One region of the Jeotgalibaca sp. A127 genome, then DNA from elsewhere that is predicted to be linked to it. Evidence: predicted binding sites of a transcription regulator. Region 1 holds the regulator's gene; the other holds the start of a gene.
What was found. Region 1 encodes NrdR, which represses ribonucleotide reductase genes. Its sites were predicted from a motif close to ACACNATATATNGTGT; they were not measured.
Positions count from the first base shown of each region.

Region 2: nrdD (anaerobic ribonucleoside-triphosphate reductase) is a predicted target of NrdR. The motif match lies at 6,419-6,434, and genes of this name have one in related genera.

Region 1 is NZ_JBQPRC010000001.1:399,850-407,928, reverse strand. It holds gene polA (DNA polymerase I) at 1-1,798, shown strand, start outside; gene ACTVAI_RS02040 (MFS transporter) at 1,836-3,122, shown strand; gene mutM (DNA-formamidopyrimidine glycosylase) at 3,100-3,960, shown strand; gene coaE (dephospho-CoA kinase) at 3,957-4,553, shown strand; gene nrdR (transcriptional regulator NrdR) at 4,608-5,090, shown strand; gene ACTVAI_RS02020 (replication initiation and membrane attachment family protein) at 5,087-6,481, shown strand; gene dnaI (primosomal protein DnaI) at 6,481-7,407, shown strand; T-box leader at 7,457-7,671, shown strand; gene thrS (threonine--tRNA ligase) at 7,736-8,079, shown strand, end outside.
Region 2 is NZ_JBQPRC010000016.1:19,036-27,114, forward strand. It holds gene ACTVAI_RS11215 (NAD(P)/FAD-dependent oxidoreductase) at 1-915, opposite strand, end outside; gene ACTVAI_RS11220 (glutamate-5-semialdehyde dehydrogenase) at 975-2,249, opposite strand; gene proB (glutamate 5-kinase) at 2,246-3,076, opposite strand; gene ACTVAI_RS11230 (SDR family NAD(P)-dependent oxidoreductase) at 3,717-4,481, opposite strand; gene ACTVAI_RS11235 (hypothetical protein) at 4,661-5,185, shown strand; gene ACTVAI_RS11240 (hypothetical protein) at 5,267-5,665, shown strand; gene mgsA (methylglyoxal synthase) at 5,861-6,289, shown strand; gene nrdD (anaerobic ribonucleoside-triphosphate reductase) at 6,453-8,079, shown strand, end outside.

The DNA.
Region 1 (8,079 bases):
GTTCCTGCGCGAATTGGATCATACGGAAGAGGATGTTTCCGATTCTTTCGAAACCATTACTTACACTGCACTGGATGCTATTACTGAGGCACATTTTACGGAAGAAATGACTTTGTATGTTGAAATGTTGGAAGATAATTATCACTATGGAAAGATTGTGGCTGTGGCATGGGGAGATGAAAACACCATTTATACCGCTACACCCGAAACTGTCAAAAATAGTGAGGTCTTCAAAACTTGGGCGAATGATGCCACAATGAAAAAAGCCGTCTATGATGCAAAACGCACGAAAGTCATGTTGCACTATGCAGGCATCGAACTGAACGGGATTGACTTTGACACGGTATTGGCTTCCTACATCATCAATACCAAAGACACAGGTCGGGATATTGCGGCGATTGCACAGGAATATGGCTACACGGAAGTTTCTTATGACGAAACGGTTTACGGTAAAGGGGCAAAACAAGCTGTTCCTGAAGATAAAGCTATTGTTTTCGAACATTTGGCCCGTAAAATCAAGGCTATCCAGACTCTCCGACCACAATTGCTTGCCGAGTTTGAAAAGAATAACTTGACCGATTTGTACTTTGATATGGAGTTACCTTTGGCAATTATTTTAGCGGAAATGGAAATGACCGGTATTACTGTTCAACCAGAACGACTGGAAACCATGAAAGAAGAATTCGCCATTCGTTTGTCTGATATTGAGGCCGATATTTATAAAGAAGCGGGTGAAGAATTCAACATCAATTCGCCTAAGCAACTGAGTGTGATCCTCTTTGAAAAAATGGGCTTACCGGTTATCAAGAAAACAAAAACAGGCTACTCAACAGCTGTGGATGTTTTGGAAAAACTAAGTGCCTCGGCACCGATTGCCCAAATGATTCTGGATTATCGCCAATTGGCCAAATTGCAATCAACCTACGTTGAAGGGCTGTTGAAATTCATCAAACCTGAAACTGGAAAAATCCATACCATTTATACACAGACACTGACGCAGACCGGTCGTTTGAGTTCCAATGATCCCAACCTCCAAAACATTCCGGTCCGGATGGAAGAAGGACGTAAAATCCGTCAGGCATTCGTGCCATCAGAACCGGGCTGGCAAATCTTTGCATCTGACTATTCGCAAATCGAGTTACGGGTATTAGCCCATATTTCTGGAGACGAACACATGAAAGAGGCGTTTGTTGAAGGTCAGGATATCCATACCTCTACAGCAATGCGCGTCTTTGGTATTGAAAACGAAGAGGAAGTAACCGGCAATGTGCGTCGTCAGGCCAAAGCTGTAAACTTCGGGATTGTCTATGGGATTTCCGATTATGGCCTTTCCCAAAACTTGGGCATTTCCAGACCACAAGCAAAGGCGTTCATCGACACTTATTTTGAAAAATATCCCGGTATTAAACAATTTATGACGGATATCGTTGCGGAAGCGAAAGAAAAAGGCTATGTGGAAACCTTGTTCCACCGTCGTCGCTATCTACCGGATATCAATAGCAGCAACTTCAACTTGCGTTCTTTTGCCGAAAGAACGGCAATCAATTCACCTATTCAAGGTTCAGCGGCGGACATTCTGAAAGTAGCGATGATCCGGATGAACAAAGCTTTAAAAGATAATAATCTGAAAACACGCATGTTACTGCAAGTACACGATGAGTTGATCTTTGAATGTCCACCTGAAGAAATTGAAACACTTGAAAAACTGGTGCCGGAAATTATGGAAAACGCAGTCTCTTTATCGGTACCTTTGTTGGTGGATAGTCATTATGGAAATAGCTGGTACGAAGCGAAGTAGTTAAAGGCACGGGGTCGTTTCCAAGGAGGAGATTCAAATGAAAAAGGCATCACCTTTTTACGGATGGATGATTGTTCTAGGAGCGGTCATATATTTAGCTCTTTCGGCACCAATCGCTGTTTCTTTAACGGGATTATTTGCCACAGCCATCACAGAAGACACGGGTGTTTCACTAAGCCAATTTACATTGGCGAATACCATGATGCAAGGTGTCGGTATATTGTTGGCACCTGTCGCATCTCGCTTACTGAGTACGAGGCATTTCAAGAAAATTCACTTGGCAATGACAATCGTTTATGGTGTTGCCATTGCCTCGCTGGGTTTTTCGAATCATCTGTTGGTCTATTATTTAATCTCGATTCTAATGGGCATTTCATATGTTTTTGTCGGTATCATTCCGGTTGCCATGATGGTCAGTAATTGGTTTGAATTTCAACGTGGAAAAGCCATGAGCCTAGCCATGACTGGCTTGAGCGTGGGTGGGGCCATCTTTGGTCCACTCGTTTCCAAATGGATTTCAAACTATGGCTGGCGAAATACGTATCTGATTTATGGGATGATGTTGCTTGCAATTGGTATACCTGTTTCGCTTTTTATTTATCAGCGCCTACCAGAAGACAAAGGGCTCACGAAGTTGACTGGCAACGGAAAAATAAATAAATCCCCGGTTCTTGATAGTCTGCAAATTTATCTGAGTGGACGGGAGTCAGTAGGTAAATCATTTTTCACTTTGTTGATTATCGGCATGTTATTTGCGGGATTGATAAATGGTGGGGGACTGGGACAATTTCCCCGGGCTTTCACTTTGTGGCACGGTGCTGCGTTTGGGTCGTTATTAATCTCGATTTATTCGATTGTCGGAATTTTTGGTAAATTGTTGTTGGGCTGGCTGGATGATAAATTTGGCATTAAAGTAGCGATCATATACAGTGCGGGCTCACTGGCACTGGTTTATGCATTTATGTTATTTTCGAGCCAGGCATGGGCTGCTGTTTTAGCCGCTGTTTTGTTCGGGACAGCCAATTCCATTGGAACCGTAGTGGGACCCTTATTGGTGGCTTCACTGTATACACCAGAAAATTACGCGGGCGCCTATGGCATGGTACAAAGTGCCCAACAAGCAGGGATGACCCTGGGATCGATTACTGTGGCAACGATTTTCGATTTAACCGGAGGATATCAAGTAGCCTGGACATTGTTTATAGTCTTGGCTTCACTGGTATTGGTGATGTGGCTACCAGCCCTTAAGTTGAGTCAAAAGTATCAAATCACGAATTTTGAAAAAGAAAGAAGAGATGCATATGCCGGAACTACCAGAAGTTGAGACGGTTCGAAAAGGCTTGAACCAACTCGTGGCGGGCGCAACCATTACGAGTGTGGATGTTTTTTGGAATCGTATGATTACCCCTCCGTTTTCTTCTGAACGCTTTCAGGAAGAATTGATCGGGGAGCAGATTCATACGATTGAACGGCGTGGCAAGTATTTAATTTTTTTATTGGATAACTGGGCGATGATTTCCCATTTACGGATGGAAGGCAAATTTACCGTTACGAAAACGGGCGAGCCGTATCAAAAACATACCCATGTTGTTTTTCATTTAGCGGATAACCGCGATTTGCGGTACTTGGATGTTCGAAAATTTGGCCGTTTTTCCTTAGTGCCGATTGATAAAAAAGAAAAATATGCACCCATTGAGAATCTGGGTCCTGAGCCGACACCTATCCAATTTACCTTGGATAATTTCCACGATAAACTTTCGCGGACCGGACGCTCGATTAAAACAGTGATTCTAGATCAACATGTGGTTGCAGGGGTCGGAAATATTTATGCAGACGAGTCGTTATTTCAGGCAAAAATCAACCCCATGAAACCAGCGAATCAATTGAACGAAGGGGAGACCAAGCGCCTTCGTGATGCGATTATCGACGTCATTGCCAATGCGGTGGAAGCCGGCGGGACGACTATCCGTACCTATAAGAATACGCTGGGTGAAGCGGGTAAATTCCAGGTAAAATTGAACGTCTATGGTAAAACAAACCAGGCTTGTCCGAGATGTGGCACGCCGATTGAAAAGACAAAAGTGGCGCAGCGTGGGACCCACTATTGCCCGCATTGCCAAGGTTCCATCGATTTGTATGAAAAAAAGGAGCCCAAAGGATGACATTTATACTAGGCTTAACAGGCGGTATCGCGACCGGTAAATCAACGGTGTCGCGATATTTTGCCGAAAAGGGCATTCCGGTGGTGGATGCTGATTTGGCGGCACGGAAAGTCGTTGAACCGGGAACAGAAGGACTGGCAGGTATCGTTTCCCATTTTGGTCCTGCTATCTTAAATATGGATGGCACCTTAAACCGGAAAAAGTTAGGTTCGATTATTTTTGCCGATGAAGCCAAAAGACAGGTATTGAATCAAACACTACAAATCCATATCCAGAGACAAATTCATAATGAAACACAGGAACTATTGGACAAAAAATATTCTTTAATTGTTCTGGATATTCCCTTGCTGTTTGAATCTGGGTATGACAAGAATTGTGATGCTGTTATGGTCGTATACACGACGCCGGAGGTACAAAAAAAACGTTTGATGGCACGAAACAATTTAACGGAACAAGAAGCCAAAGACCGAATGGCCAGTCAAATCGCGATTGATGATAAAAAAAATCTGGCTGACATTGTGATTGATAATAATGGTTCACTTGAAGCGACCTATGAACAAGTTGATAAGTGGCTTAAAAATCAAAATAAATAGCCATTATTGTGGTATACTAGCTACAGAAAATGACTAGAAAGGGGTATGGAGAAGATGCAATGTCCAAAATGCCAATATAATGGATCTCGAGTTGTGGACAGCCGCCCCGTGGAAGAAAATAATTCCATTCGCCGCCGTCGTGAGTGCGAAAGATGCCATCATCGCTTTACGACATTTGAACGGATTGAACAAACGCCACTTCTCGTTATCAAGAAAAATGGTACCCGTGAAGAATTCAGCCGCGAAAAATTATTACGTGGTCTGATACGTTCAAGTGAAAAGCGTCCAATCAAATTGGAACAATTAGAAGAGATAGTCGACCAAGTCGAACGTGAATTGCGAGCGACCGGAGAGAATGAAGTTCCAAGCATGGTTATTGGCGAACATGTAATGGATCATTTAGCTAAAATTGACGATGTCGCCTACATCCGCTTTGCGAGTGTGTACCGTCAGTTTTCCGATCGGGAAACCTTCCTGGCTGAATTACAAAATCTTGAGAAAAAGAACCGCCCAGATGTAGAGGAGCGTAATGAATGAATACCCCTTGGAAAAATTTAAGCCCAAAGGATTCCTTTGTTACCCAGCAAACGTGTTTTATCTCAGATGTAGATAAACGCGTGATTACTTTCCTTTATCAACCGATAATTGGCTCGCATGCCTATAGTTTGTACATGACGTTGTTAGGCGATTTTGAAATGAAACAGCAGTCGAAAATGCATTCGGAATTGCTGGCAACGTTAAATGTCGGAATACCCGAATTTTATCAAGCACGGGTTCGTTTGGAAGGAATCGGTTTGTTGAATACGTATGTCCGGGAATCTGATAACTTAAAAGAATATGTTTATGAACCTTTGATGCCGGTAACCAGTCAGCAGTTTTTCGAAGAGGATTTACTGCGTATGCTCTTGCGGGAACACGTGGGTGAGAGCCGATTAAAAAGATTGCAAGAGCAATTCAGTTTCCAAAAACCGGATATGATCAATATGCAAAAAATCACCCAATCTTTTGTGGGTGTTTATGATGTGGCCCGAACGATTGTGCCGTTGGAACCTTCCTCTTTGCTGGAGGCGAAGAAAGGCAAAGCACCACAAATAGAAATTTCGAGCTTTAACTTCAGTTACTTGAAGCAATTGCTCGGCACGCAATTTTTCCGTCCCGAGGCTTTGACATCAGATTTGCGCAAGCAAATTGAGGTGCTTAACAAGCTCTATGGGATTGAAGAAGAGGAGATGGCTAATCTTTTGTTGCGGGCAACGAACCTGGAAACGGGCGCTGTCGATACGAAGGAGTTGGAAACCTTGGCATCTGACAGTACAAGCCAGGGACTATCCCAAAGGGTCATTAAAGATAAGGTCGAACAATCCATTGAAGCTTCCGCAAAACAAAACGCGAATCGCGAGGCTGCCCTTAGAAAGGGTGGGTATTCCGAACAAGAAGTACAGTTGGTATTAATGACGGAAAAGCTGACACCTTATCAATTTATCGCCGATATCAAAGCGCAAAAAAATGGACAGGTGACTTCCAATGAGAAACATCTGTTGAATGTTTTGCTCAGCCAATATGAATTATCATCAGGCGTTTTGAATATGCTGACTTATTACATGTTGGTGATTCAAGGTGAACCGACCATGAACAAGGGTGTAGCGGAGAGAATCGCGAATGACTGGGTTCAATCCGGGGTTTCCCTGCCTGAAGAGGCGATAAATAAAACGAAGCAGTTTGTCGGTCAAAAACGTGCGGCTGCTGAGAAACGCACTGTACGCCAATATGGCCGGAATGTCGTCCGTAAAGTTGAAAAATTACCGGAGTGGGCGACGCGTACACAACCGCAACCCCAGAGCGAGCGGTTGCTTTCCGAAGAAGAACAGAAACGATTTAATGAACGTCTGAAGAAATTCAGGGGTGGTAGAAAGGCCGGTGATGATTAATGGATCACATTGGAAAAGGTTTTCGAAATTTTATGAACCAACCGAATGTTTCCAAACAATATGAGGAAATGGTTCGCTCGGTTTTAGCTGATCCAGAAGTCCGTCATTTTCTTGAAGCAAACGAAGAAATCATTTCACAGGAGATGATTTCCAACAGCTATTCGAAGTTATATGAATTTGTTCAGGAAAAACGGAAAATCGCACGTGGCGAAAGTGGTCAAAATCCAGGCTATCAACCTGAACTGGCTATCAACGCACGCTATATCGATGTGGTGTATGTTCCAGACCAAGCAACCATTAAACGGGAGCGCGAAAAAGAATTACGCAGCCGGATCAAATCAATTAATATTTCCAAAGAAGCCCGTAAAGCGACGATGGAACAATTTTTACAAACGGAAGAACGTTTGGAAGTACTGGGTGACGCTTTTGATTTTATCGAAGCTTATGCAGAGAATCCGTCTTCTTTCCACAAGGCTTTATATATTCATGGGCCGTTTGGGGTTGGAAAGACGTACTTGCTGGGTGCCATCGCCTATGAATTGTCCCTTAAAGGATTTGTAACGACGATGATGCATTATCCAACCTTCACACAGGAAATGAAAGCAGCGATTGCCGACAATACGGTTCCCGAGAAATTGGACCTTATCAAAAAGAGCGATATTTTGATGCTGGACGATATCGGGGCAGAAATCAATTCAACGTGGGTGCGTGATGAGATTTTGGGTGTTATTTTACAACATCGGATGCAGGAACATTTGCCCACTTTCTTCACGTCGAATTTGAATTTTTCCGAGTTGGAACAACATTTGCGTATGGGCAACCGTGGTGATGATGAACCGATTAAAGCAAAACGCTTGATGGAACGGATTCGCTTCTTGGCACAGGAAGTGCAGATGACGGGCAAAAATCGTCGCCTAAATGATTAATCCTGACTTGCATTTCATGTGGGTTCGTGTTTTAATGTACTAGAAATTAATGAAATCGATGAGAAAGACATGCATCCAAAGTGAGCATTTTTAGAGAGAGATGGGTTGGTGGAACATCTCAATGACCTTTTGATTGTACCCCTTTCGAGAGAACAGCGGAATTTAGTATGTTGTTCCGGTCCGCACCGTTAACGCGCTGAAGAGTTTTCGATATTATCGGAAGCTAAATTTGGGTGGAACCACGTCAATTTGTACGTCCCATTTCTGGAGGAGTCTCTGGAAATGGGACTTTTTTTGTATTTATTATGATTTATATGGAGGAATTAGGATGTCAGAAATTAAAATCACTTTCCCTGATGGAAATGTAAAAGCATTTGAAAAAGGGATTACTGTCCAGGATGTGGCGAAAAGCATCAGCAACAGCTTGGCTAAAAAAGCGCTAGCCGGTAAATTCAACGGAGAATTGGTTGATTTTGAGCGTGCGTTGGAAGAAGATGGCACGTTGGAAATCGTTACTCCAGATCACGAAGATGCTCTGGGTATTTTGCGCCACTCAAGTGCGCATTTGTTGGCACATGCGATGACACGTTTATTCCCGGATGTTCATTTCGGGGTAGGTCCGGCAATAGAAACAGGTTTCTACTATGATACGGATATGGAAAACCAACTAAC
Region 2 (8,079 bases), on a different contig from region 1:
AGGACTAAAGTCGGAAGTATAAGCGCGGGTTCCTACTTTTACTTCAATTGTTTGGGCACCTTGTAAACGCGTAAATAAGGCTTCGCCTTGTTCAATCAAGTGATTGACGATATCGGGTTCTACGGTTATATCGTATCCTTTGTCATTTTCATGTGTTGCCCCGACAAAAACTTTGCCATTCCCGATTGGTAAAACGTCAATTTCACCTTCGGGCATAATCACCGGTAAATCTCCGTTATCAACATCATCGGTTTGAAGCACGACGAGTTGCCCTTTTTGCCCGCGGATATCAACTCGGTAACCAAGAGGCTCCAAGATTTGGGGTAACCAGGCGCCCGTAGCCAAGATAACCGCATCGTATTGTTTTAAAAAGGTTTCATTCAAATCAATCCACACTTTCGATAGGGTGCCACCATTCTTCACAACTTGCGCCAGCAATTCGGCTACCATGGCACCGCCATCCAGACGTGCACCGCCCGAAACAAATAGCGCATTTTCCTGGGTTTGGATAGAAGGAAGCAGGGCAATAAGTTCTTCCTGGCTCAGGATTTTCAAATCTCCCATTTCCGGCGCATCTTCCCGCCGTTTCAAGCCTAATTCATATTGCTCTTTCGTCGCTTTAGGGGTTTTCTTTAATAAGATGGCGCCGGAAACTTTATAGAACGAAGAATCTCCGCCATCCGTTGCCAGATCCTCACATAAGCGTTTGTAAAAAGCTGCTCCTTCTGAAGCCAGCCGATACCATTTTTTATTGCGTCGTTTTGATAGCCAGGGGCAGATGATACCAGCTGCAGCAGAAGTCGCTTGCCCTGTTCCTTCATCAAATACCGTAACCTGATGTCCTTGACGGGATAAATAATAGGCTGCAGTCGCGCCGACAATCCCACCACCGATAATTGCTATATTTCGTGTCATTATTTTTCTCCTCTAAACAAAAATAGACGCGGTTGGTAAGTGCCAACCGCGTCTCTATTTTAACATTCAAATTCATTTCCTGTCGTACCGCGAATTTGTCCTTCTCCAAAAACAATATACTTGTAGGAAGTAAGTTCAGCTAAACCCATTGGTCCACGGGCATGTAATTTTTGGGTGCTGATGCCGATTTCGCCACCAAGTCCGAAGCAACCACCATCTGTGAAGCGCGATGAGGCATTAACGTAAACTGCAGCGGCATCGATGTCTTCCAAGAAGGCAAGCGCAGTCTGGTAATCAGCGGTCACGATGACTTCTGAATGACCAGTGGAATGTTTTTGAATATGCAAAACGGCAGCATCGTAATGACTGACGACTTTAACCGCCAATGTCATATCCAGAAATTCGGTATCATAGTCTTCAGGCGTTGCCAGAATCGCATCAGGGATTAAGGACATTGTCTTTTCATCCCCACGTATTTCTACGTTGTAAGGTTTTAGGGCCTCGGCAAACACAGGTAAGAAGCGATCGGCCACATCCGAGTGAACAAGCAAGTTTTCAATGGAATTACAGACAGAAGGGCGGTCACATTTTGCATTTATCAAAATACGGGTTGCCATTTCCAAATCTGCTTCTTTGTCGATATACAAATGGCAGTTTCCTACCCCTGTTTCAATAACCGGAACAGTCGCGTTTTTCAAAACATTCTTAATCAAACCCGCGCCACCACGTGGAATCAAGCAATCCAAATAGTCATTCATTTGCATAAAGGCTGTCGCAAGTTCGCGGGAAGGATCAGTAATCAGTTGAATCATTTCAATGGGCAATTCAGCCGCTCTCAAACCTTCACGCATTGCTTCCAGGATGGCCTGGTTTGATGCCAGGGCTTCTTTCCCGCCGCGTAAGATAACAGCGTTACCGGATTTGAAACAAAGAGCAGCGGCATCCGCAGTGACGTTCGGGCGAGATTCATAAATAATCCCGATGACACCTAATGGCACACGCTGTTTACCGATGCGCAGGCCATCTTCACTTGTCTTCATTTCCTCAATATAACCCACTGGATCTGGTAATCCGGCAATTTGATGAATACTTTCCGCCATGGATTGGATACGGGCAGGATTTAAAGTTAAGCGTTCAATCATTGGTTTTGCCAATCCCCGCTCTTGGGCGTTTGCAATATCGATGGCATTGGCTTCAATGATTGCTTCCTGATTTTTCAAAAGGGCAGCTTCCATTGCAAGCAAAGCTTTATTTTTCTGAGCTGTTTTGGTTTTTCTGAGGATATTGGCAGCTATTTTTGCTTGCCTACCCATTGTCTCGAGCATGTTGTTCATTCAGTCGTTTCCTCCTTGATCAGTTCAGGTTGGTTAGAGAAATAAGTGCCGATTTCATGACCTTTGAGAATATCAAAGATAATGGTGGGATCCTCTGCTTTGGCTAAGATCATTTCGTGATTATTTTTTAATAAGTACTGGGCAGCTTTGAGCTTGGTGATCATACCACCTGTTCCAAAGGAAGAACCTTCGCCTCCAGCCTTCGCCATTTCCTCATCAGTCACTTGGAAAATCGTGTGAAAGAGGGTGGCATCTGGGTTGTTGACCGGATTTTGGTCATAGAACCCATCGATATCGGAAAGCATGATTAATAAATCGGCGTCGATGATGTTTGCCACGATTGCGGAAAGCTGGTCATTATCACCAAATTTTGTTTGGTGATCCAACTCTTCAACCGCAACCGTATCATTTTCATTTACGATGGGAATAATACCCATTTCAATTAAGGCGTTGAAGGTATTGGTTACATTTTTTAAACTTTCCGGGAATTCGATAATGTCGCGTGTTAGCAGGATTTGGCCAACTGTCTGATTGTAGTGGGAAAAGAAACGGGAATAAAGATTCATCATCTCGCATTGTCCGATGGCGGAAATTGCTTGTTGCCCGGGTATCGAAACGGGACGTTTGGAAATATTCAACTTGTCCAAGCCAACTCCCATCGCGCCAGAAGAAACCAGGACAATTTCCTTGCCGTCTTTGTTAAGGGTAGAAAGGACATAAGCGAGGCGGTCGAATTGTTGGTAGTTCACTTTGCCGTTTGCAGTCATCAAGGAACTTGTTCCAATTTTAATGACGATGCGTTTACTTTGCTGTAGTTTTTTTCGTATATTCATGTTTATTCCTCATTTGTTTTTAATGGCTTTGCTCAATACTATCACGAAAAGGGAAAAACTTGAAGTAAGTGAAATCATTGAAAAGAAAAAATAACTGTCTTATAATAGAGCTAAGCAAAGGTTCGAACATTTTTAAGTCTTTTATACTGAAAAATGGGAGGTAATCACATGGCTGCATTTATTAAGAAATCCGTTCAGATGGGTGTTTGTCCGCAACCTTTGCCAAAAAAATTGAATAGTTGGTCGATGATGCACAGGGAGAAGTGACCTTTGTGTTTTTTTGTTTTAGAAAGGAGCTGCTTATGAATTATTTATATAGTAGAGATACCTTTTCAAAATGGAATTACGTCCTTCAGCATCATCAAAAGAAACCGCCTGATTTTTAGCATCATGATATCTAATAATCTTAAGAGGTGGAATTTATATGAAAATGAGAAGAATGACCATACAAAAGGCCATGCTGTTAACAGCAGAAAGGTAGTGTGATCCCAAATCTCCGCTGCCTGCGGTTAAAGGCAGAGTTCACCTTTCTATTTTTGATTAAATTACTTACTGTATATCTTTAAAATAACGCAATAGAGGAGGTTGGGCACAGAAATCCAACCTCCTCTTTATATATTTTATACATTTGCTCTTACATCGCGGTATAACCGCCATCAACTGCAATGGTGGCACCGGTAACGTAAGATGATAAATCTGAACACAACCATAAGTTCGCTTGTGCAACTTCTTCTGCTTCGGCAAAGCGCCCAAGCATACTCAGTTGTTTGGCATAGGCGACGGGATCAAGGCCGAATTGGACGAGAGCATTTTGCAACATGGGTGTATCGATTGCACCCGGACAAACAGTGTTGATGCGGATGCCTTTGGATGAATAATCAATTGCTGCTGCTTTCGTCGCACCAATCACGCCATGTTTTGCAGTGACGTAAGCAGGATTAGCGGGTTGGGGCCGTATGCCACTGACCGATGAAGTATTAACAATAGAGGATTTGCCACCTTGCTTAAGCATTTGTTGGATTTCATATTTCATGCACAGCATGATGCCCTTCAAATCGACGGACATTAATCGGTCATAGTAGTCCATATCCATCTCTGCGATTGGTTTATCATCGGGCGTAATGGCTGCGTTGTTTACGGCGACATCTAGACGTCCATATGTTTCTACCGTCTTTTCTACCAGATTTTTAACTTGTTCTTCTTTTGATACATCCACTTTAACGAAGGTAGCTTCACCGCCATTTTTCCTGATTCCATCAGCCGTTTTTTGGCCTTCTTCTTCGTTATAATCGGCGATGATAACTTTGGCGCCTACATGAGCAAATAATTCCGCGGTTGCTTTTCCCATACCCATTGCAGCACCTGTTACAATTGCGACCTTATCATTTAGATTTAGCATGTTTTTCCCATCTCCACTCATATTGATAGTTCTTAAAAAGTAAACGCTTTCATTATGTATTCATGTTACTACAACTTTTGAATTGTTTCAATTTTTGCAAAATGAGAAAAGGGGTATGGTTTGGGAGATGATTATGAAACCGTTATAATAAAGGTAACAAGTTCTAGGGAGGCATTGAGATGATACTTAGAAACCGATATATCGTGGGCTGTTATGACTCTGTTGAAAAAGTGGTGGCTATCATCAGACAGTTGAAGGAAAAAGGTTGCACCAACGAAGATATCACTTTGATAACCCATGAAAATTTCCAGCCGACATATGCGAAAAGTACAGAAGCAGAAGTGACAACTGAAGAAAAATTGTGGCAAGAGGTTAAAGACTCGATAGCAATTGAGAACCGACCAATGCCTGATTATCGAACGGACGATGACCCGCTTTACGGCTACCAAGAGGATCTTGAAGAGGGTTGCGTGCTCGTTTTGGTAAAGGGAACCAAGCAAGGCTTGTTGAACGAAAAGTATGAAGAAGAAAGCCAGTATATGGATAAGCCGGTCGATAACCAGGCAATGCTGGATGCGACTGATGCGATGCGTTCGAATGTTATTACAAGTACGGGAGAGGGCGTCGTTGATAGTGGTTTAGCAAATGAAGATGTTGATGAATCGCTTTTGCATGACAACGATCCACATACCGGAAGACACTAATATTTAAAGAAGGGTTAGGACAATGCTGTCCTGACCTTTTTCATTTGGTATAATGGTAGAAAAACAAATAAGAGGTGTAGGATGCGGAGAAATAAGAAAAACTCTTGGCTAATGAATATTATCTGGTTGGCGGGATTGATAGTCGTTATATTTGGTCATGACTATCTCGATAAAAATGTTTTGTGGCGACTAACGACGCCGGATGATAGAGTTTTGTATGCATGGCTGCAATTCGCGTTACCATTTTTAACAGGATTATATCTATCATTGGTTTTTGTCTGGAGTAATTTTAAAATGAAGGATGCTTCGTTATTTTTTATTGTAGCATTACCGACATTGATTATTGCGGTACTGCATCCAGTTATGACGACGTTTAGTTTACCCTTACCAGAACAGCTTTATTGGTTTGTGGATGCTCTGAATAAGGGGCAATACTTGCCTTTGGTGGCAGGAATCACTTTAATACCAAGCCGATCATAAAAAAGAAGCAACCCGGCTGGGTTGCTTCTTTCTAAGGAGTTGTTCTTTACTTGGAGGAGCAAAGAATTAAAAGATTGTTTGTGATTGGCTTACTGTTATATTAGCGCTTAATTATGAAGAAAGTATGAAATCTTCACGACAAAATTTTGAAAAGTGATATACTAAATTTATCATCACGAGTGGAGGTAACACTTTATGAAAATTGCATTGATTGCACATGACCGTAAAAAAGATTTAATGATTCGTCTATGTACAGCTTATCAACCGGTTTTAGAGAAGCATGAATTGTTTGCTACTGGAACAACGGGGTTAAGAATAACGGAAGCAACAGGCTTGAACGTTCACCGTTTCAAATCCGGCCCCCTTGGTGGTGACCAACAGATTGGTGCCCTTATTTCCGAAAATGAAATGGATCTCGTGATTTTCTTGCGTGACCCCTTGGCTTCCATGCCGCATGAGCCAGACGTTACTGCATTAATCCGTTTAAGCGACGTTTATGAGATTCCCTTGGCTACAAACATTGGAACGGCAGAAGTACTGTTGAGAGGATTGGATGCTGGTTTTATCGATTGGCGTCAATTCTACAACTCAGACGAAAGAGACAGCCTAGAACCCGGTTTCTAGCCCCCTAAAGAATCACCTTTGAATCGCTTGATTTAGAGGTGTTCTTTTTTTGCTTACTTTTTGTGTATTTACTCACAAATACGTATGTGATAAATTAGGTACAACATTTAGTGGTTAAAGTATGTAAAAACACTATATATAGTATCATCAGGAGGGTTAAACAGTGTCTCAAATAGTCTCTAGTCAAGAAAATATTGCGTTACACGTTCTTAAAACGGATGGACGCATTGTATCATTCAAGTCGGATAAAATTGTCGCAGCTATCGAAAAAGCGAATCAAATGAATGGGAAAGGCAACAGCGAAGCGAAGCATCAGATGGATGCAGTCGTTGCAGAAATCGAAACGACTATCTTATCCAGATCAGGCCATCATATTTCGACCGAAGATATTCACGAATTGGTTGAACAAACGCTAACAAAAAATGAATTAAAACAAACTGCAGAAAACTATCGTCATTACCGAGCTCAAAAGAGGAAGCAGAAACAAGCACAACGCAACATCGAGTCGCGCGTTCAACAACTAATCCAGGCAGATGAGACCATTTTAAATGAAAATGCGAACAAGGATAGTCGTGTTTTTAACACCATACGCGATTTGACAGCTGGTGTTACAGCGAAAGCAGTAGGCTTGCGGATGTTACCACCACATGTTGAGAATGCACATTTACGCGGGGATATTCATTACCATGATTTGGATTATCATCCCTACTCCCCCATGACAAATTGCTGCTTGATCGATTTCAGGTATATGTTTGAGAATGGATTTTCAATCGGTAACGCCGAAGTGGAAAAGCCGAAATCCATTCAAACCGCTGCGGCCCAAATGGCGCAAATTATTGCCAATGTTTCCAGCAGCCAATATGGTGGAACGAGCGCAGACCGGATTGACGAATTGTTGAGTCCGTATGCAGAATTGAATGAACAAAAACACATGGCGGACGCAAAAAAATGGGTGCACCCAGAAAAACAAGCAACCTACGCATGGGAAAAAACGAAAAAAGATATTTATGACGCGATGCAAAGTTTAGAATACGAAGTAAATACACTTTATACCTCGAACGGACAAACACCATTTGTAACTTTTGGCTTCGGCTTGGGAATGAATCGTTATGAACGTGAGATTCAAAAAGCCATATTGACGGTTCGTATTCAGGGACTCGGTAAAGAGCGGCGGACGGCCATTTTCCCTAAATTGGTTTTTGGTATTCGTGATGGTGTGAATTTACGCACGACGGATCAAAACTATGATATTAAACAGTTAGCGGTGGAATGCGCGACGAAGCGGATGTATCCGGACATTTTAAATTATGACAAATTGGTCGAATTAACAGGCAGCTACAAAGCACCGATGGGATGTCGTTCTTTCCTGCAAAGTTGGCAGGATGAACAGGGGAACGAAGTTGCTAGCGGACGCATGAATTTAGGCGTTGTGACAATGAATCTGCCGCGTATTGCCATGGAATCTAATGGAGATAAAGACCAATTTTGGCAATTGCTGGCAGAACGCATAGAGATTGCGAAGGATGCACTCGTTTACCGTGTAGAACGCGTGAAGCAGGCGAAGCCGGAAAATGCACCCATTTTATATATGAACGGGGCATGGGGCAACAAACTGGAAGCCGAAGAGGATGTGGATGAACTTTTCAAAAACAAACGCGCGACTATTTCTCTGGGGTATATTGGTTTATACGAAGTGGCAACTGTGTTCTACGGTCCGGATTGGGAAACCAATACCGAAGCCAAAGCATTTACCCTGGATATTTTACATGAATTAAAGCGTAACTGTGATA